3 regions of the Achromobacter sp. ISS7 genome follow, and region 1 is predicted to be linked to each of the others. Evidence: predicted binding sites of a transcription regulator. Region 1 holds the regulator's gene; each other region holds the start of a gene.
The links. Region 1 encodes FNR, which switches genes on or off when oxygen is low (the NO sensors DNR and NnrR bind a similar motif). Its sites were predicted from a motif close to TTGATNNNNATCAA; they were not measured.

Region 1 (10,239 bases):
CCACGCTGGAAAGCGTGCTCGACCAGGCCTTCGACCGCTACAAACTCGACTGGGCCGCGCTCTCGAACCACCTGCGCATGTCGGCGCGCGACAACACCGGCGCCAACATCCCCGGCGGCTCGATTCCGTTCTCGACCGGCATGGCGCGCTACGAAGTGCCGTTCATCAAGCAGGCGCAGGCCGCGGGCCGCTACGCCGGCAAGATCATCTTCTCGTCGTTCGAATGGGACATGCCCACGCACGACCACGTCAACATCGGCATCGGCACCAATGACCCGATGTCCGACAAGTCGCTGCGCGCGGTGGCGGAGTTCGAATACCTGTACACCAACAAGGCCGCCAACCTGTTCGACGCGCAACTGGTCGCCGACCTGGCCGGCCAGACGCGCGCCTACACCACGCACGCCGATTCGCTGACGGCCCTGAAGTGGCTGCGCGACAAGCACCCCGACAGCTACATGCTGCTGAACCACCCGTCGCGCTACGCCGGCAAATACACCATCGGCCAGCTGCGCGAAATGCACGACCTGGCGCCGTCGATCTTCTTCGCCATCGAAGGCATGGTCGGCAACCAGATGGAACCCGACCGCGGCGGCTACGCCGAGGCCTACACGCCGGCCAACCTGCCCAACCGCACTTATGGCGGCGTCGACTACCTGGTGGCCAAGCTGGGCGGCACCTGGGACGCGCTGCTGGGCGAAGGCCGCCACATCTGGACCGTGGCCGATTCGGACTTCCACTTCCGCGTCAACGCCACCGGCCAGTACAGCAGCGGCTACGCGCCGGGCGAGTACGCCAAGACCTACGTCTGGAAGGACGGCAAGGACATGGCCGCGGTGGTCACGGGCCTGAAGAGCGGCCGCATGTTCGGCGTGTTCGGCGACCTGATCGACGCGCTCGAATTCCAGGCGCAGGGCGCCTCGGGCACGGCGCAGATGGGCGGTGAGCTGACGGCGGCCAAGGGCGAACAGGTGGAAGTCACCATCCGCTTCCGCAGCCCCGACAGCAACCACTACGAGTACCCGATCGAAAGCGGCAACCCCACCTACGTCAAGCCGACCGTGCACCACGTCGATCTGATCGTGGGCGACGTCGGCGCGCGCGCCACGGCCGGCACGCCGGCGTATGACAACGCCACCAACTCCAGCACCCGCGTGCTGGGCCGCTACACGCGCAACGACTGGACCGTGGACAAGGACGGCTACAACGTCATCAAGGTCAAGGTGACCGCCGACAAGAGCCAGTACCTGCGCCTGCGCGGCACCAACCTGGCGCCCGACGTGGCCGGCGAAACCGCCAACGGCGAGCCGCTGCCGGACGCCAAGGTCGACCTGGCCGACAACGCCGCCCGCTTCAACGCCATCAACGCGCGCAACTACAACGACCTGTGGTTCTACTCGAACCCGGTGTTCGTGACGGTCAAGCAGTAACGCCGTTGCCGTCCATGCGACCCAGGCCGCATGGACAATGAAAAAGCCCCGCGGGCGATTGCCTGCGGGGCTTTTTTCTGCACACGCCCAAGCGGAATGGGCGACGCGCTTGCGTTTACTGCAACGTGCGCGTGAACACGAACTTGCCGTCGCGCCAGTCCACCGGCACCACGTCGCGCGGACCGAACTGGCCTTCCAGGATCAAGCGCGCGACCGGGTTCTCGATCTGCTGCTGGATGGTGCGCTTGAGCGGACGCGCCCCGAACACCGGATCGAAACCGTCGCGGGCCAGTTCCGCCAGCGCGGGCTCGGTCACCTCCAGGCGCATCTCCTGCTTTTCCAGGCGCTCGGCCAGGCGGCGCAACTGGATGCGGGCGATGGACTCGATGTGCTGCGCTTCCAGGCCGTGGAACACCACCACTTCGTCGATGCGGTTCAGGAACTCGGGCCGCAGCGTCTGCTTGAGCTCGCCCCAGACCACTTCCTTGACCACGTCGTACGGCTGGCCGGCCAGCGTCTGGATGTGCTGCGAACCCAGGTTGGACGTCATCACGATGACGGTGTTGCGGAAGTCCACGGTGCGGCCCTGGCCGTCGGTCAGGCGGCCGTCGTCCAGCACCTGCAGCAGCACGTTGAAGACGTCCGGGTGGGCCTTCTCGACTTCATCGAGCAGCACCACGCTGTACGGCTTGCGGCGCACGGCCTCGGTCAGGTAGCCGCCCTCTTCGTAGCCCACGTATCCGGGCGGCGCGCCGATCAGCCGCGCCACCGAATGCTTCTCCATGAATTCGCTCATGTCGATGCGGATCATGTGCTCTTCGGAGTCGAACAGGAACTCGGCCAGCGCACGCGTCAGCTCGGTCTTGCCCACGCCGGTGGGGCCCAGGAACAGGAACGAGCCATACGGCCGCGACGGATCCGCCAGGCCCGCGCGCGAACGGCGGATGGCATCGGACACCAGGCGCACGGCCTCGTCCTGGCCGACCACGCGCTTGTGCAGGTATTCCTCCATGTGCAGCAGCTTTTCGCGTTCGCCCTGCATCATCTTGGACACCGGGATGCCGGTGGCGCGCGACACGACCTCGGCGATTTCCTCGGCGCCGACACGGGTGCGCAGCAGGCGCGGCCGGCCTTCGCCGCCCTCGGCTTCCTCGGCCGCCTCGGCCGCGCCCACTTCGGCGGCCTTCAGGCGCGCTTCCAGGTCGGGAAGCTTGCCGTACTGCAGCTCGGCCAGCTTGTCGAACTGGCCCTTGCGCTGCAACTCGGCCATCTCGGCGCGCACGCTGTCGATTTCTTCCTTGATGGCCTGGGTGCCCTGCACCGCGGCCTTCTCGGCCTTCCAGATTTCCTCGAAGTCGTTGTACTCGCGTTGCAGCTTCTCGAGCTCGTCCTCGATCACGCCCAGGCGGCGCTTGGAGGCGTCGTCGGTTTCCTTCTTGACGGCCTCGCGCTCGATCTTGAGCTGGATGATGCGGCGGTCGAGCTTGTCCATCACTTCCGGCTTGGAATCGATTTCCATGCGGATGCGGGCGCCGGCCTCGTCGATCAGGTCGATGGCCTTGTCGGGCAGGAAGCGGTCGGTGATGTAGCGGTGCGAGAGTTCGGCCGCGGCCACGATGGCCGGGTCGGTGATCTCGACGCCGTGGTGGATCTCGTAGCGTTCCTGCAGGCCGCGCAGGATGGCGATGGTGGACTCGACATCGGGTTCGTCGACCAGCACCTTCTGGAAGCGGCGTTCGAGCGCGGCGTCCTTCTCGATGTACTTGCGGTATTCGTCCAGCGTGGTGGCGCCGATGCAATGCAGCTCGCCGCGCGCCAGCGCCGGCTTGAGCATGTTGCCCGCGTCCATCGCGCCCTCGGCCTTGCCGGCGCCGACCATGGTGTGCAGCTCGTCGATGAAGACGATGTTGCTGCCGTCGTCCTGCGACAGTTCCTTGAGCACCGCCTTCAGGCGCTCTTCGAATTCGCCACGGAACTTGGCGCCGGCCAGCAGCGCGGCCAGGTCGAGCGACAGCACGCGCTTGCCGCGCAGGGTCTCGGGCACTTCGTCGTTGACGATGCGCTGCGCCAGGCCTTCGACGATGGCGGTCTTGCCCACGCCGGGTTCGCCGATCAGGACCGGGTTGTTCTTGGTGCGGCGCTGCAGGATCTGGATGGTGCGGCGGATTTCGTCGTCGCGGCCGATCACCGGATCGAGCTTGCCCTGGCGGGCGCGCTCGGTCAGGTCCATGGTGTACTTGGACAAGGCCTCGCGGTTGGATTCGCCTTCGGCGCCGGATACGTTTTCACCGCCGCGCACGGCGTCGATGGCGGCCTCGAGGGCCTTTTTCTGCAGGCCCGCTTCGCGCAGGATGCGGCCGGCCTCGCCCTTGTCGTCGGCCAGGGCCAGCAGGAACAGCTCGCTCGCGATGTAGGTGTCGCCGCGGCGCGCGGCTTCCTTGTCGGTGCGGGTCAGCACGCCTTGCAGGTCGCGGCCGACCTGGACGTTGTCGTCGCCCTGCACCTGGGGCAGCGCCTTGAGCGCGGCGTCCAGGGCCGGCTGCAGCCGGTTGACGGCCACGCCGGCGCGCGCCAGCAGGCTGCCGGCGCCGCTATCGGCGTCGGACAGCAGCGCCGACAGCACGTGGACGGGCTCGATGTAGGGATGATCGTTGCGGGCGGCCAGACTCTGAGCGTCGGCCAGGGCTTGCTGGAACTTGGTAGTCAGTTTGTCGAATCGCATAATGGTCGTTGTGGCTTGTTGGTGAGCCTGACCGATACGCGCCGGCGGGCTCGATGACCTGAATATGCGGCCGGATGCGAGTATTTCAATACCTCGCCGGCCTCATGGCTTTATGTCCGTGGACACATCCGCGTGCAGCAACAATCTGAACTATGAGCATATACGTTTTTGTCTACGGCACGCTACGCGCGGGCGAAATCAACGACCTGGCGCAGGCCGCCGCCCGCCGCGGCCTGCCGCCGGCCCGCCACGTGGGCGCGGCCACCGTGCCCGGCATGCTGGTGGATTTCGGCGACTGGCCCGGGTTGCTCCCGGTGGCCGACGGCCGGCGGGTGCGGGGCGACATCTACGAGGTCGACCCGGCCCTGGTCGCCCTGATGGATGAGATCGAGGAGTACGCGCCCGGGCGGCCCGGCTGCTTCGTGCGCCGGCCGGTGCTGGCGCGGCCGCTGGCGCCCGGCGCCGCCCCGGTGGCCTGCGAGTATTACCCCATCGACCCGGCCTGGCGCGGGACGGCGGCGGACATCGACGGCGACGACTGGGTCGCCTACCGCCAGGCCCGTCCGGCCCGGATGCCGCCGTAGGAATGCGCTGCAAAACGCCCCGTAAGACACCCGTAGTAACAACGGACTACAATGGAGACCTGTCTTCACGCTTTAAGCCCCTCCAGGCTACCCGCCGGGTCCGGGCACTATAAAGGTCATCGTATGCAAAAACGGGTTCCCGTTGCCCCTGATGCCGCCCACTGTTCCACGTGTATGTTGGGCCACGTGTGTGTCCCGGTCGGGATGGCAGCCGCCGAAGTAGAAAAGCTGGACGAACTGGTGAAAGAGCGCGTGCGCCTCGAAAAGGGCAAGACGCTGTATTCGCTGGATCACCCCCTGGACGCCGTCTACGGCGTGCGCTTCGGCAGCCTGAAAACGCAGCTCGAAGACGCCACCGGCCAGATCCAGATCACCGGCTTCCACCTGCCCGGCGAGATCGTCGGCATGGACGGCATGCTCGACGGCAAGCACGTCTCGGCCGCCGTCGCCCTGGAAGACTCCGAAGTCTGCGTGATCCGCCTGAACGAAGTCGACCGCGTGGCCACCCACCTGCCCTCGCTGCAGCAGCAGTTCCGCCGCCTGATGAGCCGCGAGATCACGCGCTCGCACCAGATGCTGGCGTCGCTGGGCTCGATGCGTTCCGAACAGCGCCTGGCCGCGTTCCTGCTCAACCTGTCGCAACGCTATGCGTCGCTCGGCTACTCGTCGACCGAATTCGTGCTGCGCATGAGCCGCGAGGAAATCGGCAACTATCTCGGCCTGACGCTGGAAACGGTCAGCCGGCTGTTCTCGCGCTTCGCGCGCGATGGCCTGATCCGCATCAACCAGCGCGAAGTCCGCATCCTGGACCAACCCGCGCTCAAGCAACTGCTGGGCCACGAGGGCTGCTGACGCCCGCCCGCGCCATGCGCCGCACAGCCGTACCCGGCGCCGCGCAGCCCCATCCGGCGCCGCGCCTGCCGCGCTCGCGCGGCGCCTTGGGCGCGGCGGCGCTGGCCCTGGCGGCCCTGCTGCCCCTGGCGGCGCGCGCGCAGACGCCGCTGCCCGATCCCTACGATTACGACGAGCCCGCGCCCGCCCCCAAGCGCGTGGTGATTCCGCGCTGGCAGACGCTCGAACTGGGCAAGCCCGGCCACCGCTACAAGGTACCGGTCTATGCTAACCGGAACCTGGCGCGCGGCGACCTGAGCGATATCAAGCAAATCGTGATCGTGTTCCATGGGGTCAAGCGCAACGCCGACGCCTATTACGAAACCGTCGCCACGGTGCTGGCGGCCAACCCGGCGCGCGCCAACGACACCCTGATCCTGGCGCCGCGCTTCGTCGGCGTGATCGACTCGGGCTACGCCGGCATGGCGGCCTGGCGCAAGTCCAGCTGGGAAGACGGCGAGGACAGCGTGCAGGCCAATGGCCGGCCGGCGCCGGTCAGCTCGTTCCAGGTGATCGACGACCTGCTGCGCAGCCTGGACGACCGCAAGCGCCTGCCGACCCTGGCCGGCATCGTGCTGGCCGGCCACTCCGGCGGCGCCCAGCTGGTGCAGCGCTATGCCGTGCTGAACCAGATCGACGGCCCGCTGCGCCGCGACGGCATCGCCGTGCGCTACGTGGTGGCCAATCCCTCGTCCTACCTGTATCTGACCAAGGAACGCCCGCGTCCCGACGGCAAGGGCTACGCGCCCTACGAGCGCGGCATCTGCCCCACCTACAACCAGTACAAGTACGGCACCGACAAGCTGCCCCCGTTCGCGCAGGAAACCGACGACACGCGCCTGTTCATCCGCTACGCGGCGCGCGACGTGACCTACCTGCTGGGCGGCGCCGACAACAATCCCGAGCATCGCCTGCTGGACAAGACCTGCGGCGCCGAGGCCCAGGGCGCCACCCGGCTGGCACGCGGCACCGCCTACCTGCAATACGAGCGCATCGTCGCCGCGCGCGGCAACCGGCCGGTGACGCTGCACCGCGCCGGCTTCGAAGTGACCGGCGTCGGCCACGAGAACAAGGGCATGTTCAGCTCGGTCTGCGGCGCGCGCGCGCTGCTGGGCGAGAACGCCCTGGCGCCGGCCGGCGCGGCCGCCTGCACGGTGATCGAGCCGCCGCGCAAGTAGGGCGCGCGCCCCACTCAACGCAACCGCCAGACCCGCCAGGAAAGCCGCGCGGCCCCGTGCACGGCGCAATGCGCCGCGAGCCGCATTCCGCGCCAGGGGCCGCAAGCCGCGTGCCCGACTCGCGATCATTGTTGACACCAAGCTGAACAAATATCCCGGACGCGCGCGGGGGTGCATTTTCGCGCCGGCAGGCGCAAGATAGGCGGGTACCGTCTCCGTGGAAGACAGATATGAGCCAAGCGTATCTCGACATGCCCGACGCCAAACGCCGCATCAAGGCGATCTTCGTCGGCTCCATGGGCAACCTGGTCGAATGGTATGACTTCTACGCCTATACCGCCTTCGCCCTGTACTTCGCCCCCGCCTTCTTCCCCTCGCACGACCCGGTCGTGCAGCAGCTGAACGCCGCCACGCTGTTCGCCGCCGGCTTCATCGTGCGGCCGCTGGGCGGCTGGCTGTTCGGCCACCTGGCCGACCGCCACGGGCGACGATTGTCGCTGATGGTCTCGGTCGGCATGATGTGCGTCGGCTCGCTGATCATCGCGGTCACGCCCACCTACGCGTCCATCGGGCTGGCGGCGCCGGCGCTCCTGGCGCTGGCGCGGGTCATCGAGGGCCTGAGCCTGGGCGGCGAATACGGCGCCAGCGCCACCTACCTCACCGAGATCGCCGACCCGGACCACCGCGGCTTCTATTCCAGCTTCCAGTACGTCACGCTGATCGGCGGCCAGCTCTGCGCCATCCTGGTGCTGCTGTTGCTGCAGAACGTGTTCCTGACGCACGAGCAATTGGTGGAATGGGGCTGGCGCATTCCGTTCGTGATCGGCGCCATGCTGGCCATCATCACCGCCGTCATGCGGCGCGACATGCCCGAGACCGATTCCTACAAGCAGGCCAGCCAGAGCAAGCCCAAGACCAGCTCGTTGCGCGGCCTGCTGCGCTATCCGCGCGAGGTCGCGATCGTGGTCGGCCTGACGGCCGGCGGCACGGCGGCGTTCTACACCTTCACCACCTACATGCAGACCTTCGTGCGGCAGACCGCCGGGTTCTCCGACATCGTCACCACCTACGTGATCGCCGCGTCGCTGATCTTCGCGCTGATCCTGCAGCCGCTGTACGGCGCGCTATCCGACAAGATCGGGCGCAAGCCGCTGCTGGTGTTCTTCGGCATCGCCGGCGCGCTGCTCACCGTGCCGCTGCTGATGACGCTGTCGCACACGCGCTCGCCGTTCATCGCCTTCCTGCTGATCTGCGCGGCCTGGATCTTCACCGCCGGCTACACCTCGATCAACGCGGTGGTGAAGGCCGAGCTGTTCCCCACCAACATCCGCGCCACCGGCGTGGCGGTGCCCTACGCCATCACCGTGTCGATCTTCGGCGGCACGGCGCCGGCCATCGCGCTGTGGTTCAAGCAGCAGGGCCACGAAGAGTGGTTCTACTACTACCTGGCGGGCGTGATCTTCATTTCGCTGCTGGTGTACGCGACCATGCGCGACACCAAGCATCAGTCGGCCATGCACCGGCACGATTGACGGCGCCTGCGCGGCGCATGGCCGGCGCGCCCTGGCGTCAGCCCGGCTGATGCGCGCTGACCGCGTCCAGCACGCGGGCCGAGTACACCATCGCCGCGCCCGCGTTCAAGGCCACCGCCACGCCCAGCGCCTCGCCGATTTCCTCGCGGCTGGCGCCGTGCTTGAGCGCCTGCGCCGAATGCACGGTGATGCAGCCGTCGCAGCGGGTCGTCACCGCCACCGCCAACGCGATCAGTTCGCGCGTCTTGGCATCCAGGTGCGCGGTCTTGGCGCCGGCGGCCGACAGCGCCTGGTAGCCCTTGAGCGTGTCGGGCGTCAGCGCGCCCAGCTCGCCGATGCGGCCCATCAGTTCCTTTTGGTAGTTCACCCAATCCAGCATGTCCTGCTCCTGAAAAAACGGCGAGGCGGGATGCCTGACGCCATGGAGGCAGTATGCGCTGCGGGACAGCAATTATTTAGCTGGAAAATCGCGGTTATATGCTGATTCGTCTCAACGGAGATCCGGCGCTTGCCGCATGGGACGGCCGGCAAACCGGCGGCCTGGCCTAGCGGCGCGCGCCCGTCAGCGGCCGGGGCGGCGCCGGCGGCGCGGGTTCGAGGGGCGCGGCCTGCAGCGACTGGATTTCCAGCGGCGAACGGGCCTGGGCCACGCAGGGCAGGATCCAGCCCTCTTCCTTTTCATCGCGCGACAGGCCCGGCCATTCGATGCGGTAGGCGATCTCGCCTTCCAGCATCAGGCACATGCAGGCGCGACAGGTGCCGTTGCGGCAGGAACTGGGCAGCTTGATGCCGGCGGCCTGCGCGGCCGCCAGCACGGTCGAATCGGCATTCGCCTCGAAGCGCAGGCCGGACGGTTGCACCAGGACGGGAAAGGCGGGCATGGTCGGCGGAATCATTCGTCTTGTGGGGACGCCGGCGCGGGCCGGCCTTCAGGGCGGGCCCTGGGAGGCCGGCGCCCGCTCAGGCGGGATGGTCCTGCCAGTCCAGCTGCCAGGCGCCGGACAGCACGTTCTGCAGCCACAGCGTGCAGGTCAGGGTCTTGGCGTCGGTGACTTCGCCCTTGGCGCAGGCCGCGAACAGTTCCTCTGGATGGGCACTGAAGACGTCGAGGAATTCATCCTGGTCCAGCTGTTGCGGACCGGCGCGCAAACCGCGCGCGAAGTAGATGTGGATGATCTCGGTGGAATAGGCGATGGCCAGGTGCAGCGCGCCGGCGCGGGCCCACTGGGTGGCGGTATAGCCGGTTTCCTCGAGCAGCTCGCGCTTGCCGCAGGCCAGCGGGTCTTCGCCCGGATCGAGTTTGCCGGCGGGAAATTCGGTCATGACGCGGCCGATCGGATAGCGGTACTGGCGCTCGAGCAGCACGCGGCCGTCGTCCAGCAACGGGATCACCACCACCGCGCCGGGGTGCACCACGTACTCGCGCGTCGAGGTGTGGCCGTTGGGCAGGCGGACGGTGTCGTTGCGGACCTTGAGGAAGCGGCCGTCGTAGGCGGGCTCGCTGGAGACGCGTTCTTCGAACAGATGGGAATCGGGCTTGTCGGTCATGGCGCGGCGTGGGAAGGGGCAGGCGCCGGCGCGCAAAGGCGGCCGACGCGAAGAGCTTGCAGCTTACCATCGCGCCCGTCATGGCTGCGTCACGGCCGCGGCGCGCAAGCGCTGGCGGCGGGCCGCGCGCGCGGCGGCTGACCCGCGCCAATTCCGCGCCAATTCCGCGCTGGCGGCCGCGCGGTGTTCAGCCGTCGACGCGGATCACGATCTTGCCGAAGTGGCGGCCCGAGGCCAGGTGCTCGAAGGCGGCCGGCGCCTCGTCGAAGCCGTAGACGCGGTCGATCACCGGCGCGATGCGCGCCCGATCGACCAGCCGCGTCACGTCCTCCAGCATCTTGCGGCTGCCCACGA
Region 2 (10,239 bases), 1.3 Mb from region 1:
AGATTGGCCGCCAGCGAGCGGGTGAAGGCGTGGATGGCCCCTTTGCTGGAGGCGTAGTCGAGCAGGCCGCCGCTGCCGCGCAGGCCGGTCACCGATCCGGTGTTGATGATGGCGGCGCCCGCCCGCAGATGCGCCAATGCGGCGCGCGCCATGTAGAAATAGCCGTAGAGATTGGTGCGCAGGGTCTTGTCCCACTTTTCGTCGCTGATGTCCCGCAGTCCTTCGTCGTGCTGCTGGTAGGCGGCGTTGTTCACCAGCACGTCCAGCCGGCCGAAGGTCCGCGCCGCCGTTTCCACGGCTTCGGCGCAGAAGGCCGGGTCGCGCACGTCGCCAGGCAGCAGCAGGCAGCGCCTGCCTTCCGCCTCCACCACGCGCTGCGTTTCGCGCGCGTCCTCGTGTTCATTGAGATAGACCACCGCCACATCGGCGCCCTCGCGCGCGAACAGCACGCTGACCGCGCGGCCGATGCCGGAATCGCCGCCGGTGACAATCGCCGCTATTCCCGACAGCTTGCCGCTGCCGCGATAGTCAGGCGCCAGGTACTGCGGGCGCAGCGCCATCTCGGCCTCCGTGCCGGGCTTGGACAGGTGCTGGCCTGGCATGGGCGGGGCCGGGTGGGGCCGCGCGCCCGTTGCTGCTTTGTCGGATTGGGTCATGCCGATCTCCCTCGAAGTGATGGACGTGAAGGCGTCCTCGAGGGCATCCAAGCAACTGTCGTTCCCGTCGCGCCCAGGCGTCCTTGCGACGGCCAAGGCGGCTTGGGGACGGGCCAGGCGTTATTGGCGGCCGACCACCACGCCGAACAGGAATGCGGCGCCGGCCACCAGGCCGATGGCCTGCCACGGCCGGGCATGGATGTATTGCTCGGTGCAGTCGATGGTCTCGCGCACCATGTCCTGGGCGCTGTCGGAAGCGTCGCGCAAGCTGTGGCGCGTGTCGCGCAACTGTTCGGCCAGGCGAATTTTCAAGGCCTCCAGGTCGGTGGCGGACGCGTCGCTCAAGGTCGCTTCGAGATCGTCGATCCAGCTTTCCGGATGGCGCCGCCGGCGGCGCGCGTCGCGATCAGGACCGTTCTCGGGAAAATCCGAAGGCAGGGGAGTGTGGTTGTTGGCCATGGGGAAGCTCCTGAAGTCTGCATTGGCGAAAGCATGGCCGCGGACCCTCCAGGGCGCGGCGCATGGGAAAAGGCTGGCATGGTTCGGCGCCACAGGGATCTTGCATTGCATCTCGTTGTGAATGTTCGTTTTACCGGGGAACCGCCGCCGCTGCGAGGGTTGCCACATCCGCTTGCAATTTGGGCGGCCCGCGCGCGGCATCGGACGCGTGCCTGCCGTAGCATGGATCGACACGTACGGCTTCATGGAGCGCGCGCAGATGACATCTTCCAGATCTTCCGGCCGCAAGGCGGCCGCCGCAACGGAGCAGGGCGGCAAGGCAGCCGCGACGAGCCAGGGCGGCAAGCTGCTGCCCCCGCAGGGGCCGGTCGACGTGCCGCGCCTGCCAGCCAAGCCCACCGCGGCCACGCCGGACGAGGCGGCGCGTGATGGGCGCCGGGTGGCCGACGACCAGACCGAGTCGAACTGGGCCGATAGCGCCGAGCCACAGCCTCGCGCCAAGAACGCCCGTTCGTCGATCCTGTGATCGCCCGTGCCCGCGCGGCGCCTCATGCCGGGCCCCGCAGGAAGGCCAGCAGGCGGCGTTCGTGGGCGTCCAGGCCGCGCGGACCGGGCGGCGCCGCCGCCCTGGGCGGCAGCCGTCCGGCCAGGTAGGCGTCGAGGATGGAAGGATGCACGTAGCAGGCGCGGCACACGGCGGGCGTATTGGCCAGGCGCTGCGCCACCTGCTTGATGACGTCGACCACCTGCTGCCGGGCCTGGCGTTCATCGACGTAGGGACGGGCCTGCAGCGCCGCGAACGCCAGCACCGAGCCGGCCCAGGTGCGGTAGTGCTTGGCGGTGAACGCCGCCGCGCCCGCCTCGCGCAGATACGCGTTCACGGCCTCCGAATCGATGCCATGGGCATCGCCTGCCTCGTCCAGGTACTGGAATAGTTGCTGGCCGGGAATGTCCAGGCAGCGCTTGATGATCCGGGCGATGCGCCGGTCCCTGAGCGTGACGTCATGCGCGACGCCGCTCTTGCCGCGGAAGCGAAAGCGCAGCCGGTCGCCGCGGACGCGCGCATGCCGTCGCGTCAGCGTGGTCAGGCCATAGGACTTGTTGGTGCGGGCGTACTCGCGCGCGCCGATGCGGATCAGCGTGTCGTTCAGCAGGCGCACGACCACGGCCACCACCTTGGCGCGGGGCAGGCCCGGGGCCTGCATGTCGCGTTCCACCTGGCGGCGGATGCGGGGCAGCTGGGCGCCGAATGCGCTCAGGCTCTGGTATTTGTCCGCATCGCGCTGACTCGCCCAGGCGGGATGGTAACGATATTGCTTGCGGCCGCGGGCGTCGCGGCCGGTCGCCTGAAGATGGCCGCGCGGGTCGGGGCAGATCCACACGTCCTCATACGCGGGCGGGATCGCCAGCGCACGAATGCGGGCCAGCTCGGCGGCGCGGGTGACCCGTCGGCCGGCGGCGTCGCGGTACTGGAAGGTCGTGCCATTGACCCGTACCCGGGAATAGCCCGGTCCGGTGTCGTCCATGTAGAGCAGATCGTCGGCGGCGGCACTGGCCGTCGGCTGCTGGCTGCGGTTTGCCATGTTTTCTCCAGCAATCGGCGCCAGCGCAGAGCAACTCGCGTGCCCGGCATCGGCGCGTGGGGTGGCCGGCAGGCGGGCACGCCACTTGCTGCTGCGTTTTCCGCCGCAGACAGGGAGTATCGAATGAGCAAGACATTGCAGGATTTCAATGTGGCCATCCTGGTGGTGGATGGCTTTGAAGAGGTGGAACTGACCGACCCGCGTGACGCGTTGCAGCAACAGGGGGCGCGCACGGTGGTGGTGTCGGCGCGTCGCGGGCCCGTGCAGGGCATGCGCCATCACGACAAGGGCGAAACGGTGGAGGCCGACCTGATGTTCGCCGAGGCCCAGGCGGAACGGTTCGACGCCGTGTTGCTGCCCGGTGGCGTGGTCAACGCCGATGAGATCCGCCTGCATCCGGAGGCACGCGCCTTCGTGCGAGCCATGCATGAAGCGGGCAAGCCGGTGGCGGTGATCTGCCACGGCGCCTGGTTATTGATTTCGGCGGGGCTGGTCAAGGAACGCAAGCTGACCAGCTGGCCGTCATTGGCCGATGACCTGCGCAATGCCGGCGCGCAGTGGGTCGATGAGGAAGTGGTGGTGGACGGCCGCTGGATCAGCAGCCGCAAGCCGGATGACCTTCCCGCGTTCAACCGGGAACTATCGCGCGTTTTCGCGCTGGCGCGCCAGTGAGCGCCAGCGCGGCGGGGCAAGGCGCGAGCCGGGATCTTCCGGCCGCGCCCCAAGCAGTATCTTCAGAGGAGCACGCCATGCCTTACTTTCAGCAAATGCACGTTCCGCCCAAGCCGGAGCCGATCCCGCCCGGGTCGCCGCCGGGAGATTTGCCGGTGGATCCCGACACCGATGAACCCGAAGTGGATCTGCCGCCGCTCGATCCGCCCCAGCCGGAGAAAACCCGCCGGACGATCCACTGATTGCGCGCTCGCCCGCGCATCAACCAAGAACAATCGGAGCCATCATGTCTACCATTCTGTTGATCATCCTGATCCTGCTGCTGATCGGCGCGGTGCCCGCCTGGCCGCATAGCCGGGGGTGGGGCTACTACCCCAGCGGCCTGCTGGGCATCGTGCTCATCGTGCTGATCGTGCTGCTGCTGACAGGGCGCATATAGCGCGAGGCCGCGCCGGGCCGGCGCGAAGGCGGCCCGGCGCGCACACGGGGCCTGGCCCGACCGCCGCCCGGCGGGGGTTCAGGCCTGTTGCCGCGCCGCGCGGGCGCGCGCCTGCGCGGCCTGCCGGCCGCGGTGCTGCAGCCGGCGGCGGCTGATCCAGATGACCAGTCCGGTGACGAAGAACAGCAGCGGCAGCAGGCCGAGGACGGCGGTCAGGATGCGGGTCGGCAGGCCATAGAGGCTGCCGGAATGCAGCGGGAACATCACCGCCAGGAAACGCTGGGCGCTGGTGCCCGATATCGGATCGGCGCGCGACAGCAGATCGCCGCCGCGCATCGCGAGGAACATGCGCAAGGTGCCGACCGGCTGCCAGTCGTCGGCGCGGCGCCCCCGCGCCTGGTAGACGCCGTGCGCCGGGTCGCGGCGCAGCATCACCAGCGTCGCATCCGTCGGCGCCAGCGCGCGCGCGCGGGCGGCGGCGCCATCCCAACCGATCTCGGGTTCACCCGCGGCCAGCGGCGCCTGCGTCGCACCTCGTGCGTCGGCCGGCAGGGGCACGACGCTGGCGACCAGTTGCCGGCCCAGCTGCGGCAGCCCCATGAAGAAGCCGCTGCCGGCCACCACCAGCAGGAACAGCGCCGCGACCAGTCCCGCAGCGCGGTGCAGTTCGTAGCTGGTGCGGAAAGCGCCGACGCCGCGCGTCACCGTGACCGAACGGCGCCAGTGGCCCGGCCGCGGCCAGGCCAGGTAGATGCCGGCCAGCAGCAGCGCCACCCAGGCCACCGCGAGCCAGCCCAGCACTTCGCGGCCGGTCTTGCCTTGCAGCAGGGTCATGTGCCAACGCAACAGCAGCGGCATCAGGTGGGCGCGGTCCAGCGAGACCGCGTCGCGGTCGCGGCTGGCCAGCAACAGGCCGGAGCAGGCGTCCACGCCGGCTTCGTTGTCGGCGGTCGACGCGTGCTTGAATTGCACCCGGTAGCTGTCGGCCGGCGCCTGGGGCAGGGTGATGGCGGCGACCGTGGCGCCGGGCCAGGCCTGCTCGACCGCGCGGGCGGCGGCCGACGGCGGCAGCGGCGCGGCGCAGACGCCCGCGGTATTGCGCAGCATGGCGCTGTTCAGCCAGCCGTCAAGCTCGTGGTCGAAAGCCAGCAGGCTGCCGCTCAGGCCCGCCAAAACCAGCACGCTTCCCAGGATCATCCCCGTCCAGCGGTGCAGGAATGACACGGCGGAGCGCAGGGACTTGCGGAGCTTGGCTTTCATGTTGCGTTCAATGACGGCGACGGCGGGTGGCGCGCAATTGTACCGAGGCGTAATATCTGCCGGCGCTTTTTTGGCGCCATTCCAGTTTCACCGCCTCCGACCCGTAGCGACATGAAGATCCCCCTGTTGATATTGATTGAAAGCGCGCACGATTTCCTGCCGGTCATCGAAGACCGCGGCTTTCGCTGCATTCTTGCCACCACGCCCGAGCGGCGCGCCCAGGCCATTCGCGACCACGCCGACGAGATCCGCGTGGTGTTGACGCGGGGCGCCACCGGCTTTTACGCCGAAGAGATGGCGGCGCTGCCCAAGCTCGAACTGATCTGTTCGCTGGGCGTCGGCTTCGAGAACATCGACGTGGCCGCCGCCCGCGCGCGCGGCCTGCGGGTCACGCATGGCCCCGGCGCCAACGCCACCTCGGTCGCCGATCACGCCATGGCGCTGCTGCTGGGCGCCGCCCGCCACCTGCCGCAGGCCGACGCCTGGGTGCGCCAGGGGCACTGGAATGGCTTCATGGGGCCGCAGGTATCGGGCAAGCGGCTGGGCATCGTGGGCCTGGGCACCATCGGCCTGGAGATCGCCAGGCGCGGCGCCAACGGCTTCGGCATGACGGTCGGCTACTACAACCGGCGGCCGCGCCCCGAGAGCGGCTACGCCTATTACGACAGCCCGCTGGCGCTGGCCGAGGCCAGCGACTTCCTGGTGGTGGCCACGCCGGGCGGCGCCGACACGCGGCACCTGGTGAACGCGGCCGTGCTCGACGCGCTCGGGCCGCAAGGCTATCTGGTGAACATCGCGCGTGGCAGCGTGGTCGATACCGAGGCGCTGATCGCCGCGTTGGCGGAGCGCCGCATCGCTGGCGCCGGGCTGGACGTGGTCGAAGGCGAACCGGTGGTGCCGCCGGCGCTGCTGAAGCTGGACAACGTGGTGCTGACCCCGCACAGCGCGGGGCGCTCGCCGGAAGCGGTGTCGGCGACGGTGGCGTTGTTCCTGGAGAACGCCACCGCGCATTTCGCCGGCAAGCCGGTGCTGACGCCGGTGCCGCAGGGCTGAGGCGCCGCCGGCGTCAGGCGCAGGTCAATGCGAGAACATGATCGGCACGGTCATGCTTCTCAGGATCGACGCGGTGGCGCCGCCCATCGCCCATTCGCGGAACTTGCTGTGGCCATAGGCGCCCATCACGATCAGGTCGGCGCTGTAGTCGGCCGCCGCGTTCAGGATGGTGCTGCCGACGCCGACGCCCTTGATGTCGCGGCGCACGTGGTCCGGCGCCGGCATGCCCTGGGCGATGCAGTAGGTGGCCAGGTCCTCGAACGGCACGGGTTCGTCGTCGCGGGTGGCGGCGCCTTCGTCCATGGTCAGCACCACCAGGTGCGAGGCCAGGCGCAGCAGCGGCGCGGCATCCGCCAGCGCGCGGGCGGCTTCCCGGCTGCCGTCCCAGCAGTACAGCACGCGTTCGCCGACCACCGGGAAATCGCCGCTGGACGGCACCACCAGCACCGGACGGCCGGCGCTCAGCAGGGTCTGTTCGACGAATTCGTTCTCGTGCACGGCCTCGACGTCCTCGCGGTTCTGCTGGCTGACCACCAGCAGGTCGCTGGTGCGGCCCAGCCGCGCCATGCTGGCGCTGGGTGAGCTGGCGCCGGCGCGCACCGCGGCCGGCACGTCGGCCGCGGCCGCGGTTTCCAGGAAGGCGTTCTGCACCGCGCCGCGGTTCTGCGCCTGCAGGTCGCGCATCACGTTGAGCGTCTTCGACATCATCACGGACTCGCCGTAGTAGTACTGCGGCGGGGCCGAGCTGGCGTAGATGCCGACCAGTTCGGCCTGGTGGCGTCGGGCCAGGGCCAGCGCCACGCGGGTGCGGCGGGGGCAATCGAATCCGTGGTCCAGGTGGACGGAAATGCGGCGATACATGGCGGCCTCCTTTTGAGCGCGGTAGGCCTCCATCGTTGCGCGTTCCGGGCATTCCGCCCTTGACGCGCGTCAAGCGTCCCGCAGTTTGGCGGGGTTGCCGCAAGGGGCCGGGGGCCGGTCAGGCCTGCTGCACCCGGTCGCGCAATTGCCGCACCTGCCGCGCCTGCTGGGCGATGCGGTCGAGCGGTCCGGCCAGTGCCGGCGCGGCCGTGTTGACGGCGGCCGGCACCGCCAACTGGCGCAGCTCGACCACGGGGGCCGGTTCCTGCGGGTGCAGGGCGTGCGCCAGCGCCAGTCCGTAATCGCGCAGGGCCGGCGCGGCCTCGCTGTCGGGCGCCAGCGCCGGCTGGATCTCCAGCACGGTGCCGGCGGCGGTGACGCGGCGCATCGCGTTCAGCAGGTTGACCGCGGTGTCCACCTTGCGGTCGCGGTGCACGGGATTCTGCTGCAGCCGTTGCAGCGCCGCTTCGGCGTTGTCGGCGGCCAGGCAGGCCTGGCGGCGCAGGCCGACGATGTCGGCCGCGGGGGCCGCGCCGCTCTTGTCGACCGTCAGGGCCCGCGCGTAGTCGGCATGGCGTTCCAGCGCGCGGCTCAAGGCGCCGGCCAATTGGCGCGGCTCCTTTTCCGGCCACACCAGGAAGCCCACCAGCAGGGCCAGCACGCCGCCCAGCACGCTGTTGAAGGCGCGTAGCGCCGCCAGCATCGGCTCGTAGATGTCGGGCTGCTGGATGTGGCTGACCAGCACGAACTGCGACGTCAGGAAAAAGGTGAACAGCGCGTAATGGATGGTGCGGGCCGCGAACGTGCCCAGCGCGATCGGCAGCACCGCCAGCGCCACCGACAGCGGCGTGCTCAGCAGCAGGCCCAGCAGCGAGGCGCCGATGGCGCCGGCGACGCTGCCGATCACGCGTTCGAGGGTGCGCTGCCAGGTCGTGGCGAAATAGGGCTGCAGGATGAACACCAGCGTCAAAGACATCCAGTAGCCGTGGTTGACCGCGAAGGTCTTGGACAGCGCCACCGCGATGGTGGCGCCGATGCCCACGCGCAGGGCGTGGCGAAACGCATCCGATTCGAACCGCAGGTTCTGCCGCAGGCTGCGCCAGGCCTGCCGCACGGGCGAATCGGCCCGCGCGGCCAGGGCCGGCGCGGCGGGCGCGCCATCCTGGTCGAACAGCGCCTGCATGATCGCCTGGGCGGTCTGCTGCAGGCGGTCCAGCACCGGCACCATGGTCGCCAGGTCGGGCGCGTAGGCCATGGCGGCGCCGCGCAATTCATGCAGGCCGGCGCCGAAATGCGCCAGCCGTTCGCGCAGGCAGTCGGCCTGCCTGGGATCGCTGACGTCCGAGGTGCTGGCGATGGCGTTGGCGACGCTGGCGTAGCGATGAAAGGCGTGTGACAGGTTGGCGCCGGCGGCGCGGCCGAGCCAGCGCGGGGCGTTCGATTCCAGCAGGTCGGCCGCGGCCACCAGGGCGATGAAGCTGTCTTCGGCGCTATCGAGCAAATAGAACAATTGCTGCGCGCGGGCCCGGCGCGACGGCCGCGCGTCCTGCACCTCGCGGATGCGCACGCGGGCCGCCTCGAGCGCCGCGCGCACGCCGCTGCGCTGGGGACGGGTGACGGCGCTCCAGGCCTGCGGCCCGGCGGCGGGCGCCAGGCCCGAATACATGCGCGCCAGCGCGTCGGCGAAATCGGCCAGGCCGCGATAGCAATGCGCCACCGCGTGGGTCGCGTCCTTCCAGGGACGGCGGCGCCAGACCAGCGCCGTCATCAGGATGGCCCAGAGCGCGCCGGCCACGAAGAACAGGGTGTACGAGAGGCTGGCCGCCAGCGTCGGCGCCGGCAGCTCCGCGGCCACCACGAAGCCCGCCGACAGCAGCGTGCCGACAATCGCCGCCGCCGGACCCAGCACGCGCAGCAGGCCGCCGAAGGTGCAGCAGACGAACGTGAGCGGCAGCAGCAGCCACAGGGTGTGCGCGCTGGCGCTGGCCAGGAAGCAGAACAATGCGCCGATCAGGCCCAAAGCCAGCATCGAGGCGGCGCGTTGGCGCAGCGGGCCGCCCGGGTCGCCGAAGCAGGCCCAGAAGGCGGCGATGGCGGTCCAGCCCAGGCGCGGCTCGTGCGCCAGCACGGCCAGGATGACGGGCGCGGCGCTGATGGCGGCGGCTTGCAGGGCGTCCAGCCAGAGGACGTGGCGCAGGGAAACGCGCCAGCGGGAGAGCAGGGTAGTCACGCGAAAACGGGGCAAAAAAAGAGGCCGCAACGGCGGAAAAGTCGCAACGCTACCATGTCGACAAGGACAAAGAGCAGTGATTCATCGGAGCGTCCAAATATTGCGGTTTTCATGAATCTGAATGGCCTGAATACCACTGGTTACACATGTGTGACTTTGGCGCCGCAGCGGTGCAAAATACTCTGGAGTAAATGCGCAAAATCGCATAAAAAAACATTGGCGATCGAATACGCTGGGTAGTACACAAGGCAGTAAGAAGCAAGGTAGCAAGATATTCCTGCAGGCCGACTGTGAATACTCATGTCCAATGTGCCCCGCTCTGCGCCCGGACAGCGCAGGCCGTACTCCGGGGTGCTTAAGGAGCGAACATGACGCCAACTCACGAGGCTTCCACAAGCTCGGTGGTGAGCGACGACGAAGTCGCCGCCATGATTACCGGCAAAGAAGGACTGCGGGTGCTGCTGCAACCGCAGGTCGACCTGTTGACCGGCCGCATCGTGTCGGCCGAAGCGCTGGCGCGCTGGCAGCATCCGCAGCTGGGCGTGGTCATGCCCGCTGAATTCATTCCCACCGTCAACCGGCTCGGGCTGGACAGGATCCTGTTCGAGCGGGTGGCGCAGCGCGTCATCGACATGCTGCAGAACATGCGGCGCACCGGCATGGCGATTCCCATCGCCATCAACGCGCCGGCCTCCACCCTGTCCGACGAACGCGCGGTCGAGTTCCTGCTCGAACGCATCCACGTGGCCGAACTGCCGGCGTCGCTGCTGCGCGTCGAACTCACCGAAGACCAGCCCATCAAGGAACTGGAAGCCTTGCGCGCCACGCTGGAACGCCTGGAACAGGCCGGCTGCGAGGTCAGCCTGGACGATTTCGGCACTGGCCATGCCTCGTTGAAACTGTTGTCGGCGATTCCCTTGTCCGAGGTCAAGATCGACCAGTACTTCGTGACGCGCATGCGCCGCAGCGCGGTCGCCTTCGAGGTGCTGCGCACGGCCGCCGAGCTGGCCACCCGGATGGGGTGGC
Region 3 (10,239 bases), 460 kb from region 1:
CCGCCGCGCCAGCAATACACCAGGGGACGCCAGCTTTGCGGGCGATCGGCGAAGGTGGTGTCCAGATGGTTGGCGATGTTGCGCGCGGCCAGCGCGGCGCCCAGGCGCGTGGCCTCGAACGGCGATTGGCGGTACAGCGTGCCGACCCGGGCCCGTTCCTCATTGCTGAACACCGGCGCGTTCAGGGCGCCGGGGAGGTGGTCATCGGCATACTCGAGCGGCGTGCGCACGTCGATGATGTCGTCGAAGTCATCGAGCCGGTCCAAACCGGCCAGCAGGTGTTTCAAGGCGGGGCCATCCAGGAGGGAATGGCGAATTTTCGCACGGCGGCGGGCCGGGCTCGCGCCGGGGGGCGGAACGCGGGGGGCGTTTCTGGGACCGTGGGAAAGACCGAGCGCCGGGCGGGCATCGCTGCCCGCCCGGCGCTCGCGGGACGCTGTCGCCGTCAATGGAAGGCGATCAGGCGTCCAGGCGGCCGTCGATCAGGCGCTGAAGGTCAGCGCGTTGGTCAGGTCGCCCATCGGCTTCTGGCCGCGCGCGGTCATGGCGTCGTCGCGCGCCTTCAGGCCGTCGAGCGTCGGCAGGTCGAACAGGCGGGCGGCCAGGCGCAGGATCGAGCCGGTGTCGTAGATGGTGTGGTCGACGGTGCCCTTCTTGGCGAAGGGCGAGACCACCAGCGCCGGAATGCGCGTGCCGGGGCCCCAGCGGTCGCCCTTGGGCGGCGCCACGTGGTCCCACCAGCCGCCGTTCTCGTCGACGGTGATCACGACCACCATGTTGTCCCACTGCGAGCTCTTGCGCAGGCTGTCGACGATGTGGGCGATGTGGCGGTCGCCGGAATCGACGTCGGCGTAGCCCGCGTGCATGTTCAGGTTGCCTTGCGGCTTGTAGAACGTCAGCGGGGGCAGCTTGCCGGCTTCGGCGTCGGCCAGGAACTTGTTGGTCGACGACAGATCGCCGAGGCCGCCGTCACGCAGGTGCGCGGTGCGCGCGGCGGTGCCGGGACCGGTGCTCTGGAAGTAGTTGAAGGGCTGGTGGTGCGCCTGGAAGTTGGGCGACGACGGGAAGCCGGTGCTGGCGGTCGAATCGATCGCCGCCTGCCAGCCGCCCGCGTACCAGGCCCAGTCCAGGCCCTTGGCCGTCATCAGGTCGCCGATGTTGCTGTGCGTTTGCGGCAGCATGAACACCGAAGTCGGATCGGCCTGGGTCGGGTTGGCGGCATCGCGCGAGAACGCGGGCCAGTACGGAGGGCCCATGGTGTTCACGCCATAGCCGTCCGGCGTCAGGGCGCTGGCGCCGAACTGCGGCGCGCCGGTGAGCGCGCTGGCCGGCGAGGTCGGCTTGGGTTGCAGGTTGGGGTCGGTCGGATCGGCGCTTTGCAGCTGGGCGATCTGGCCGCGCACGTTGATCGAGGCGTTGGCCAGGTCCGGGTAGAACGGCGGACGGCCGGCGACCAGGTATTGGTGGTTCAGGAACGAACCGCCGAACGCGCCCTGGAAGAAGTTGTCGCACAGCACGAATTCCTGGGCCAGCTTCCACAGGCGCAGGTTGTAGGCGGAGTCGCTGTAGCGGCCCATGACCAGCGCGCCGGAGTCGGCCCAGGCGACGAAGCGGTCGTTCTTGCCGCCGTTGATCTGCATCTGGTTCTGGTAGAACACGTGCCACAGGTCGCGCGTGACCACGCCTTGCGGCAGCGGCTCGCCTTGCGGGCCGCGCAGGTCGAACGGCGCGTTGGGCAGGTTGTTCATGTAGGGCGCGTTCTCGGCGACCTGGTAGGTGACGTGGTTGGCCTGTTGCGAGGTCGGCACCATGCCGCCCCACACCGGCGGCAGCACCGACAGCGTCGTGCCGTCGCGGTCCTTCTGCGTGTAGTCGGCGGCGGTCAGCGCGGACAGCGGCTTTTCCACGCCGGGGAAGTTCGAGAACAGGTTGTTGAAGCTGCGGTTTTCCGCGAAGATCACGACCAGCGTCTTGACGTTCTTGCGCAGCTGCGTCGTGAGGTCCGGCGCGGGCGCGGCCGGGGTGTTGTTGTTGTCGTCGTCATCGCCGTCGCCGGAACAGCCGGACAGCGCGCCCATGGCGGCGGCGCTCGCGCCGAGCGCGGCGATACCGGTCAGGAAGCCCCGGCGGGTGGCGCGAACGGGAGTGCCCGCATCAGCGTGATCGGCGGCCGTCGACGTCGCGGCAGCCTGCGCGTTCGCGCTCTTTTCTTTTTCAGACATGGTTGTAGACCTTGCGGAGAGGGCGGCGCCCTGTCATTGCGCCACGAGGGTTGCCGGATGACAGCCGGCATTCACGGCGAGTAGCCTAGGTTTGCGACGTTGTATCAATGTGACCATCGGCTGTCGGCAAGCTGTACGCCAGGGAGACTGCCGCGAAATTCCCTTAGACTTGTGCCATGGCTGAAATCCGAGTGAAAGCAATGACCGACCATTCCGCAGGCGAATCCGCGCGCCAGGCGTCGCCTCGCACCAAGCCGCCCGAGGTCCGCCTGGATGAATTGATGGGCGCGGCGCAGGCGCTGTTCCTGGAAAAAGGGGTCGACGCCACCACCATCAGCGAGATCACGGAAGCGGCGGGCGTGGCCAAGGGCACGTTCTATGTCTACTTCCCGTCCAAGCACGAAATGCTGCAGGCGCTGGCCGAGCGCTACGTGCGCGAGTTCGTCGCGCAACTGGAAGGCGCGATCGCGGCCTGCGAGCCAGATGACTGGATCGGCAAGCTGCGCGCCTGGGTGCAGGCCAACGTCGCGACCTATCTGCGCACCTATCGGGTGCACGACATCGTTTTCACGCATCAGCATCACCACGCGCGCGAGGGGCATACCGGCAACGACGTGGTCAGGCAGCTGCACGGCATCCTGCAGGCGGGGGCCGAGGCCGGCGCCTGGCGCGTGGACAATCCGCGCATGATGTCGCTGCTGATCTATGCCGGCGTGCATTGCGCCACCGACGACGCGATCCTGTCGAAGCTGCCGGATTCCACCGACTTCGCGCGCGGCGTTGCCGACGCCTATCTGCGCATGCTCGGCGTGGCCGTGTAGACGCCGCGGTTTGTCAGGACGGCAGCCACGCCGCATCGATATCGCCGGCCCGGGCCAGGGCCCGCAGCTGCGCCGGCGATCCCGTGGCGACAAGACGCCCGTCGCGCATCAGCAGCAGCCTGTCGGCCACCCGCAGCGCGGTGGCGGCATCGGCCATGGCGATGACGGCGCGCAAGCCGTGTTCGGCGGCAATGCGCCGCAGCATCAGCGCGATGTCGGCCTGGTGGCATGGCGCGAGCGCGCGCTCGGGCTGATCCATGAGCAGCACGTCGGGCTGGCGGATCAGGGCGTGCGCGATCAGCAGGCGCTGGCGCGCCTCGGCATCCAGTTGTTCCACCAGCCTGTCGGCGGCCTGCGCCAGCCCGACCTGCCGCAGGCAGGCGCGGACCGCCTGGATTTCGCGCGTGCCCACCGCCCAGCGGTCGCCTTGCTTGTGCGCCAGCAGCAGGGCCTCGAAGGCGCGCAACGACGGCACCGCGGCGGCATGCCGCTCCACCATGATGACGCGGACGGGGGCTTCGTCCTGCGCCAAGTCGCGCGCGATGCGGGACAGCAGGCGTGTCTTGCCGGAGGCGGCGGCCCCCAATACCACCGTGAGCGCGTTGGCGGGCAAGGGGCCGGGATGCAGCGGCCCCGCCGTTAGCGACGGCACGATACGTTCGCCGGTGGCGGCCGGCATCGAGGCAAAGGGAGCGATCATGGTGGCGAGGGGAGCAAGGGGCGCACGGGCGGCGCGGGGTTAAAGAAATATAGATAATGACTGACCGCCAGTCAATGAGAATGAGAGTGGTTGCCGATGGCGGGCCGCCGTGGGCCGCCGTGGGTCGTCACGCTTGAGCCATGCATGGCAAGCGACTTGCACGCTTTGCGAAACAACGCTATGATGCAAGGCTTGCTTTTTAACGCGCCCGTAGCTCAGCTGGATAGAGTACCTGGCTACGAACCAGGGGGTCGTAGGTTCGAATCCTGCCGGGCGCGCCATCGAATTCCTTTGCTTGTTTTGTCATCACCGTTGCCGTAACCCGGCGCGGGAAATGGCAAAGAAAAAAAGGCATGCGATGGAATACTCAGGTCGAGCGCTTGAGTGAAAAAGACAAGAGCAGTGCAGTGGTGAAATTATTCTGATATAATCTTGCCTCTTTACCGGAGCGCCCGTAGCTCAGCTGGATAGAGTACCTGGCTACGAACCAGGGGGTCGTAGGTTCGAATCCTGCCGGGCGCGCCAACTCATTTGGATGGATATCACCACCGGATGAGTAAATCGGTAAAAAAAAACGCGTGAAAAAACGCGGCGAAAATGAAAAGGCCTTTGATCCTGGATCGAAGGCCTTTTTGCTTTTATCAGTGCGTGGCAGTGGCGCTCGCATCAGCGCTGGCCGGGGCGGCGGTTCCGGCCTTGGTATCGGCGGCGACGTCGTCATCTTCCAGTCCCCAGTTGCCCACGGTGTACCAGTCGTCGCCCAGCAGTTCGGCCGGGTGCATGGTGCGATCCGAGCCGTTGCCACAGGCCAGCTCATCGGTGGAACAGTAGCGGTCGCAGCCCCAGCAGATGCGTTCCGGGTGCTTGGGATGCAAGGGAAATTTCTTGGCCATGCTTCAGTCTCCTTGAATCCAGCGTAACGCTGCCCGGGAGCCTGGGGATTGATCTGGCGCAAGCCGCGCCGGGTGGCAACAGTCCACCACCGATTTGCGGACCGTCACGAATCCATGTTATAAACACGCCTCTTTAGCGCGCCCGTAGCTCAGCTGGATAGAGTACCTGGCTACGAACCAGGGGGTCGTAGGTTCGAATCCTGCCGGGCGCGCCACCTCATTCGATACGCGTCGATTCGTCGGCGTGGTGCTTGAAAAAAAGCAGAAAAAAAGCCTGGCCTTGCGCCGGGCTTTTTTGTTTTCAGCGTGCCGGAGATCTCGTCCGCATTCAAGATTCTCCGCATTGAGCCGCGCCAGGCGCGACGGCTTATTTCTGGATGTCCTGCCGCTGGCGCTGATAGCTGTCGTACGACGTGGACGCCGAGCCCATGCAGCGCTGGCGTTCCTGCGCGTCGGCGATCCTGTTGCATTCATTGCGTTGCCAGGCCTGGCCGGAATCGTAGGCCTGGCGCGACGAGCAGGCGGAGGTGAGCGTGGCGGCGGCCACGCACGCGAGCATCAGGGTGTAGCGCATGCGGTTCTCCCGAGAATGCGCTGAGTGTACATTCGCTTATTTGCACGGACACCATGAGCCGCATCGAGATCAGACTTGCCTGCCTGGACGACGCCACGCGCGTCGCGCCGCTGTTCGACGCCTACCGCCAGTTCTACGCGCAGCCGGCCGATCCGGCGGCCGCGCTGGCCTTCGTGCAGGCGCGGCTGGCGCGCCATGAATCGGTGATCCTGCTGGCCGAGGACGCCGAGGGCGCCGCGTTGGGTTTCTGCCAGTTGTATCCGTCGTTCTGCTCGGTGATCGCCGCGCCCATCTACGTACTGTATGACCTGTTCGTGGCGCCGGGGGCGCGCAAGAGCGGCGCCGGCCGCGCCTTGCTGCGGCAGGCCGAGGCGCATGCCCGCGCCGGCGGCTACGCCCGCATGGACCTGACCACCGCCCGGACCAACCTGCCGGCGCAGGCCTTGTATGAGTCGCTGGGCTGGGAACAGGATCAGGTGTTCCTCACCTACAACCGCCACCTGGCGGCGTAGGCGGGTCCTGGCCGGCGTTGCCGGCCCGGGCGCGGGTTTTACCAGACGCGGTACACGCGGCCGGTCTGCGCGCCCTCGACGCTGCGGCTGTAGGCCAGCGCCACGCGTTGGGCGGGCGCGGCCTCGAAGCCCAGGAAGTAGGGGCCGTAGCCTTCCCACGATTCCTGCAGCACGGTCGGGCTGACCGAGTTGATGCGCGCGCCTTGCAGTTCCACCGCCGCGCCGCGCACGAAGCCATCGATGGCCGAGTTGACGGCCGACGCGTTGGCGCCGAAGCGGATCGGCTCGTCGCTGACGATGCCGCTGGTCAGCGTGATCGAGCCGCCCTGGTTCAGGTAGTGCTGGCCGATCAGCGCCAGGTCGACCTGGCCCAGCAGCTTGTCGTGCAGGCCGATCTTGAACTGTTCAGCCGTCATTTCCGCCAGCGGGCCGAAGTGCAGCGTGCCGGCGGTGGAGACGATGGCGTCGACCTTGCCGATGCGTTCGAACAGGCCGCGGATGCTGTCGCTGCGGGTGATGTCGACCTGGTATTGGCCCTGGGTCTTGCCGACGGCGATGATCTCGTGGCGCTGGCCCAGTTCGTGGGCGACGGCGCGGCCGATGGTGCCGCTGGCGCCGATAAGTGCGATTTTCATGGGGACTCCTGGATTTGATGGGGCGCGCGGCATGGACGCCAGCGCATGAAAGCATTCTGCGATTTCCATTCCTGTGGAAAAATCCGGGAATGGTTGGAACACTTCATACCCAGGGTGCGTAATTCATGGACCGTCTGCTCAGCATGGAAGTCTTCGTGGCGGTGGTCGAGCTGGGCAGCCTGACGGCGGCGGCCACGCGCCATGAGATGTCCGCCGCCATGGCGGCCAAGCACATCAAGGGCCTGGAGGCGCGGCTGGGGCTGCGGCTGATGAACCGCACCACGCGGCGCCAGAGCCTGACCGAGGCGGGCCAGGCGTACTACGCGCGCTGCAAGGAGATCCTGGCCGACATCCGCGACGCGGAGCAGGGCGCCGAGGCGTTGCGCGTGGCGCCGCGCGGCAACCTGCGCATCACGTCGACGGTCTCGTTCGGTTCGTTCGCGCTGGCGCCGGCGATCGCCGACTACCTGGATCGCTATCCGGACGTCAGCGTCGAACTGGCCTTGAGCGATGCGGTCGAGGACCTGGTGGCCTCGCGCTACGACCTGGCGGTGCGCATCGGCGAGCCGCGCGATTCCGGCCTGGTGGCGCGCGCCATCGGCCGCTACCAGATGATCATTTGCGCCGCGCCGGCCTACCTGGCGCGCCATGGCACGCCCGAGACGCCGGCCGACCTGGCGCGGCACCAGTGCCTGGACTTCTCGTACTGGAGCCGCCGCACGGGCTGGCGGCTTGCGGACGGCGAGGGCGCGCAGGCCGACTATCCGCCGACCAGCCGCTTCGTTTCGAACAACGGCCAGGCGCTCAGGCAGGCGGCGCTGGCCGGCTTCGGCATCGTGCTGCAGCCCGAGCTGCTGCTGGCCGAAGACGTGCGCGCCGGCAAGCTGACGCCGATCCTGCAGCCGTACTGGCCGGACGCGCGGCCGGTCTCGCTGCTGTATCCGAAGGACAGGCAGGCGTTGCCCAAGCTCACGACGTTCGTCGAGTTCGTCGTGGCGCGGTTCACGGGGAAGGGCGGGCGGCGCTGAGCGGCTTCAGCCGCGTCGTCGGTCCACCGCCGTCAGGCACAGGCCGGTCTTGAGCAGTTGGTAGACCTGGCCGCCGAGCCAGGCGACCTTTTCGCCCGAGCTGGTGCGGCAGACGCAATGCGCCTTGGGGTCGAAGCGGGATGTGCCGAGCGCGGAGTAGGCGTCGGGGTCCGACACGAAGCGTTCGATGCGATACAACGTGCCGTCGGGGGCCGTGGCCAGTACATCGGTCAATCGTCTTGCGGTTCCGAGCATTTCAGGTACCTCCCCATGCGCGGCCATTCTTACGCGGCGCCAAAGTTGCTCGAACATCTCCATCGTTCAGGCTCAGGCGGCCCGCATCAATGGAAATGCCCTCCTAACGATGAATCATCGAGTTGGTCAGGCGTGACACCCAGCGCTGCCGAGATGCGGTCCAGGATGATCTGGCGCGGTCGCGGACGCGGCCTTTCCAATTCGATATAGATGGAGTGATCCACCCCCAGGCGGGCAGCCATGTCAGCGGTGCTGATGTTCAGGTGCTCGCGCCAGGCGCGTATCAGGCTCCAATCGTTGCCGGTTTTTAGTCTTGCTACAGCTGATGGTACGACGTTTTTTTGCGCCGCGTGTGATTCTTGCGCGGCAGCGGGACGGCAGGCATCGCGCACCGTGTTGCGGGCCTTGGCGTTCTTGCGTGCCTCGGCCATGGGGGGCGCGGCGCCGGGTTCTGCGGTGAAGATGACCCCGCCATTGACCTGACGGTACAGATTATCGCCGATCCAGGCCAGGGCCTCGCCATTGTCGAGCATGCATTCGCAATCCAGGTGGTAGTTGCTGGGAATGCTCTCGAGTTTGGCAATGGTTTCCGTGGTCGTGGCGTGCCGCACCACGCGGTGGAGGACACCGTCGGGTGAACGCACGAACACGTCGGGAAGTCTCCAGGAAAACGGAATGATGATCTCCATGGCTGCAATGGTTCGCTACCACTGTATCCCTCTGCGTGCGCGATGGAATTTGGGGTTTCCCCTGCATCGCGGACGTTTGTCCATGGTAGTCCTGATTCACTCAAAACATCTTCACAAATCTTCACGCGGCAGCCGGCTTTGGCGCGCTGGCGCGCCCGCAAAATGGCGGATTCGATGCCAGGGTTGCCGTGATGTTTTCCGTTGGAGCGGGCGCCTTTCGGACTGCGCCAACCGTGCCGCGCGGCCGCGTGCTGGCGGGGTGGGCCGCGGGCCTTTCGTGCGCCTTTCATGTGCTGGCCGCCTGCCTGTTGTGGTGGGCCGCGAGCGAGCGCGAAGCGCCGCCGACAACGGCATCGATCCGCCAGGACGATTTCTTCGTGACGCTGTTGCCACCCGTGCCCGCGCCGCGGCCGTCCACGTCATCGGCGACGTCCGCCGTGGCGCCGCCGATCGCGCCGCCTTCGCCCGCATCCGCCGAGTCCGCCAAGGCGTCTTCGCCCGTGTTGCCGAAGTCGTCCGCGCCGCCCCCTTCCGAGCCTGCGAAGCCCTCCGCGCCGCTTCAGGCGCCGCCCGCCAAGACACCTGCGGCCAATGCGCCCGCGGCCAATGCGCCGGCGGTGGCGCGTCCGCCGCCCGCGGCCGCCGGCGCCGCATCGCCCGCCGCGCCGCCACGCGATTTCCGCTGGCGTGACGAGGATGCCGCGGCGCAAGGCCTGCCGCGCGCGCGGGGCGAGGCGAGGGTGGACCTGGCGCCCAAGACGCGGGCCGAACCGTCGGCGCTGGCCAAGGGAATCGCGCAAAGCGCGCGGCCGCCTTGCCGCGACGCGCATGCCCATCTGGGGTTGCTGGCGTTGCCGTTCCTGCTGGCCGACACGGTGCGTGACGACGGCTGCAAATGGTGAGGCGGCGGCCGCGCGTCGCGGTGTTGCCGGCCGGGCTCAGAAGCCGGCGGCGGCCAGCAATCGCGGCATGACGTCGGCGGCCGCGCCGCGCAGGTTGAAGTCGGCGTGCGCGTCCAGCGGCGTGGGCGCCGGGTTGACCTGCACCACGGTCGCGCCGCCGCGCGCGGCGCGCAGCGGCAGTTCCGCCGCGGGATACACCAGCGCCGAGGTGCCGATGCTGAAGAACAGGTCGCAATCGTCGCACGCCTGCTGCGCCGCGCGCCAGGCATCGGCCGGCAGGCTTTCACCGAACCAGACCACGCCCGGCCGTATCGACGCGCCGCATTCGACGCAGGCGGGCGGCGTGATCGCGCGTTCTTCGGCGGGCGCGTCGCGGCCGTCGTCCGGCGCGCGCGGCGCGAAGCGGGCGGCGTGTCCGCAGGCGCTGCAGCGCGGCGCATGCAGGCTGCCGTGCAGGTGGATCACGGCGTCGCTGCCGGCGCGTTCATGCAGGTTGTCGACGTTCTGGGTGACCAGGGTCAGCGCGGGAATTTTCCGCGCCAGCGCCGCGATGGCGCGGTGGACCGCGTTCGGCTCGGCGCGCGCGACCTGCGCGCGGCGCCATTCATACCAGCCCCACACCAGGTCAGGCTGGGCCGCGAAGGCCTCTGGCGTGGCCAGGGCGCGGGCGTCGAAGCGCGCCCACAAGCCGGTGAGCGGATCGCGGAAGGTGGCGATGCCGCTTTCGGCGGACACGCCGGCGCCGGTGAAGACGGTCACGCGCCGGGCGCGCGCCAGCTGGTCGGCGAGCGCGGGCGGAATGGAGGGAAGCTCGGTTGCCATGCGGGGAATGCGGTGAAGGACGGGTTCGATACGCTGCACGCGTGGCCCCCGGGCTGTCAAGCGCGCAACGGCGCGCGGACGGGGCATTGCGGCGCGCATCCCAAATGATGGATACTGGATAGTCAAATTGGGATGTTCAATGGCATGGCCCGAGCGGCCGCGCCCGATCCGGAGAGATGCAATGCC

Region 2: AC1HFW_RS07800 (universal stress protein) is a predicted target of FNR. The motif match lies at 7,043-7,056, and genes of this name have one in related genera.
Region 3: AC1HFW_RS15195 (DUF3079 domain-containing protein) is a predicted target of FNR. The motif match lies at 4,685-4,698, and genes of this name have one in related genera.

What each region holds. Positions count from the first base shown of each region.
Region 1 is NZ_JAWRZD010000001.1:2,957,219-2,967,457, forward strand. Features, by position in the region: gene AC1HFW_RS13270 (S-layer protein) at 1-1,430, shown strand, start outside; gene clpB (ATP-dependent chaperone ClpB) at 1,546-4,152, opposite strand; gene AC1HFW_RS13280 (gamma-glutamylcyclotransferase family protein) at 4,305-4,736, shown strand; gene fnr (fumarate/nitrate reduction transcriptional regulator Fnr) at 4,860-5,588, shown strand; gene AC1HFW_RS13290 (hypothetical protein) at 5,603-6,805, shown strand; gene AC1HFW_RS13295 (MFS transporter) at 7,036-8,337, shown strand; gene AC1HFW_RS13300 (carboxymuconolactone decarboxylase family protein) at 8,375-8,716, opposite strand; gene AC1HFW_RS13305 (2Fe-2S iron-sulfur cluster-binding protein) at 8,883-9,218, opposite strand; gene AC1HFW_RS13310 (NUDIX domain-containing protein) at 9,298-9,885, opposite strand; gene AC1HFW_RS13315 (zinc-dependent alcohol dehydrogenase family protein) at 10,073-10,239, opposite strand, start outside.
Region 2 is NZ_JAWRZD010000001.1:1,673,761-1,683,999, forward strand. Features, by position in the region: gene AC1HFW_RS07755 (SDR family oxidoreductase) at 1-656, opposite strand, end outside; gene AC1HFW_RS07760 (ElaB/YgaM/YqjD family protein) at 777-1,115, opposite strand; gene AC1HFW_RS07765 (hypothetical protein) at 1,324-1,641, shown strand; gene AC1HFW_RS07770 (DNA topoisomerase IB) at 1,664-2,698, opposite strand; gene AC1HFW_RS07775 (type 1 glutamine amidotransferase domain-containing protein) at 2,822-3,370, shown strand; gene AC1HFW_RS07780 (hypothetical protein) at 3,448-3,612, shown strand; gene AC1HFW_RS07785 (DUF3309 family protein) at 3,657-3,809, shown strand; gene AC1HFW_RS07790 (PepSY-associated TM helix domain-containing protein) at 3,888-5,069, opposite strand; gene AC1HFW_RS07795 (2-hydroxyacid dehydrogenase) at 5,181-6,122, shown strand; gene AC1HFW_RS07800 (universal stress protein) at 6,147-6,983, opposite strand; gene AC1HFW_RS07805 (FUSC family protein) at 7,102-9,213, opposite strand; gene AC1HFW_RS07810 (EAL domain-containing protein) at 9,582-10,239, shown strand, end outside.
Region 3 is NZ_JAWRZD010000001.1:3,416,748-3,426,986, reverse strand. Features, by position in the region: gene mnmH (tRNA 2-selenouridine(34) synthase MnmH) at 1-287, opposite strand, end outside; gene acpA (acid phosphatase) at 483-2,222, opposite strand; gene AC1HFW_RS15215 (TetR/AcrR family transcriptional regulator) at 2,423-3,043, shown strand; gene AC1HFW_RS15210 (ATP-binding cassette domain-containing protein) at 3,057-3,743, opposite strand; tRNA gene AC1HFW_RS15205 (tRNA-Arg) at 3,948-4,024, shown strand; tRNA gene AC1HFW_RS15200 (tRNA-Arg) at 4,192-4,268, shown strand; gene AC1HFW_RS15195 (DUF3079 domain-containing protein) at 4,385-4,636, opposite strand; tRNA gene AC1HFW_RS15190 (tRNA-Arg) at 4,775-4,851, shown strand; gene AC1HFW_RS15185 (hypothetical protein) at 5,004-5,210, opposite strand; gene AC1HFW_RS15180 (GNAT family N-acetyltransferase) at 5,264-5,722, shown strand; gene AC1HFW_RS15175 (short chain dehydrogenase) at 5,761-6,357, opposite strand; gene AC1HFW_RS15170 (LysR family transcriptional regulator) at 6,483-7,385, shown strand; gene AC1HFW_RS15165 (hypothetical protein) at 7,392-7,619, opposite strand; gene AC1HFW_RS15160 (helix-turn-helix domain-containing protein) at 7,727-8,329, opposite strand; gene AC1HFW_RS15155 (hypothetical protein) at 8,620-9,231, shown strand; gene AC1HFW_RS15150 (SIR2 family NAD-dependent protein deacylase) at 9,268-10,053, opposite strand; gene AC1HFW_RS15145 (cysteine dioxygenase family protein) at 10,235-10,239, shown strand, end outside.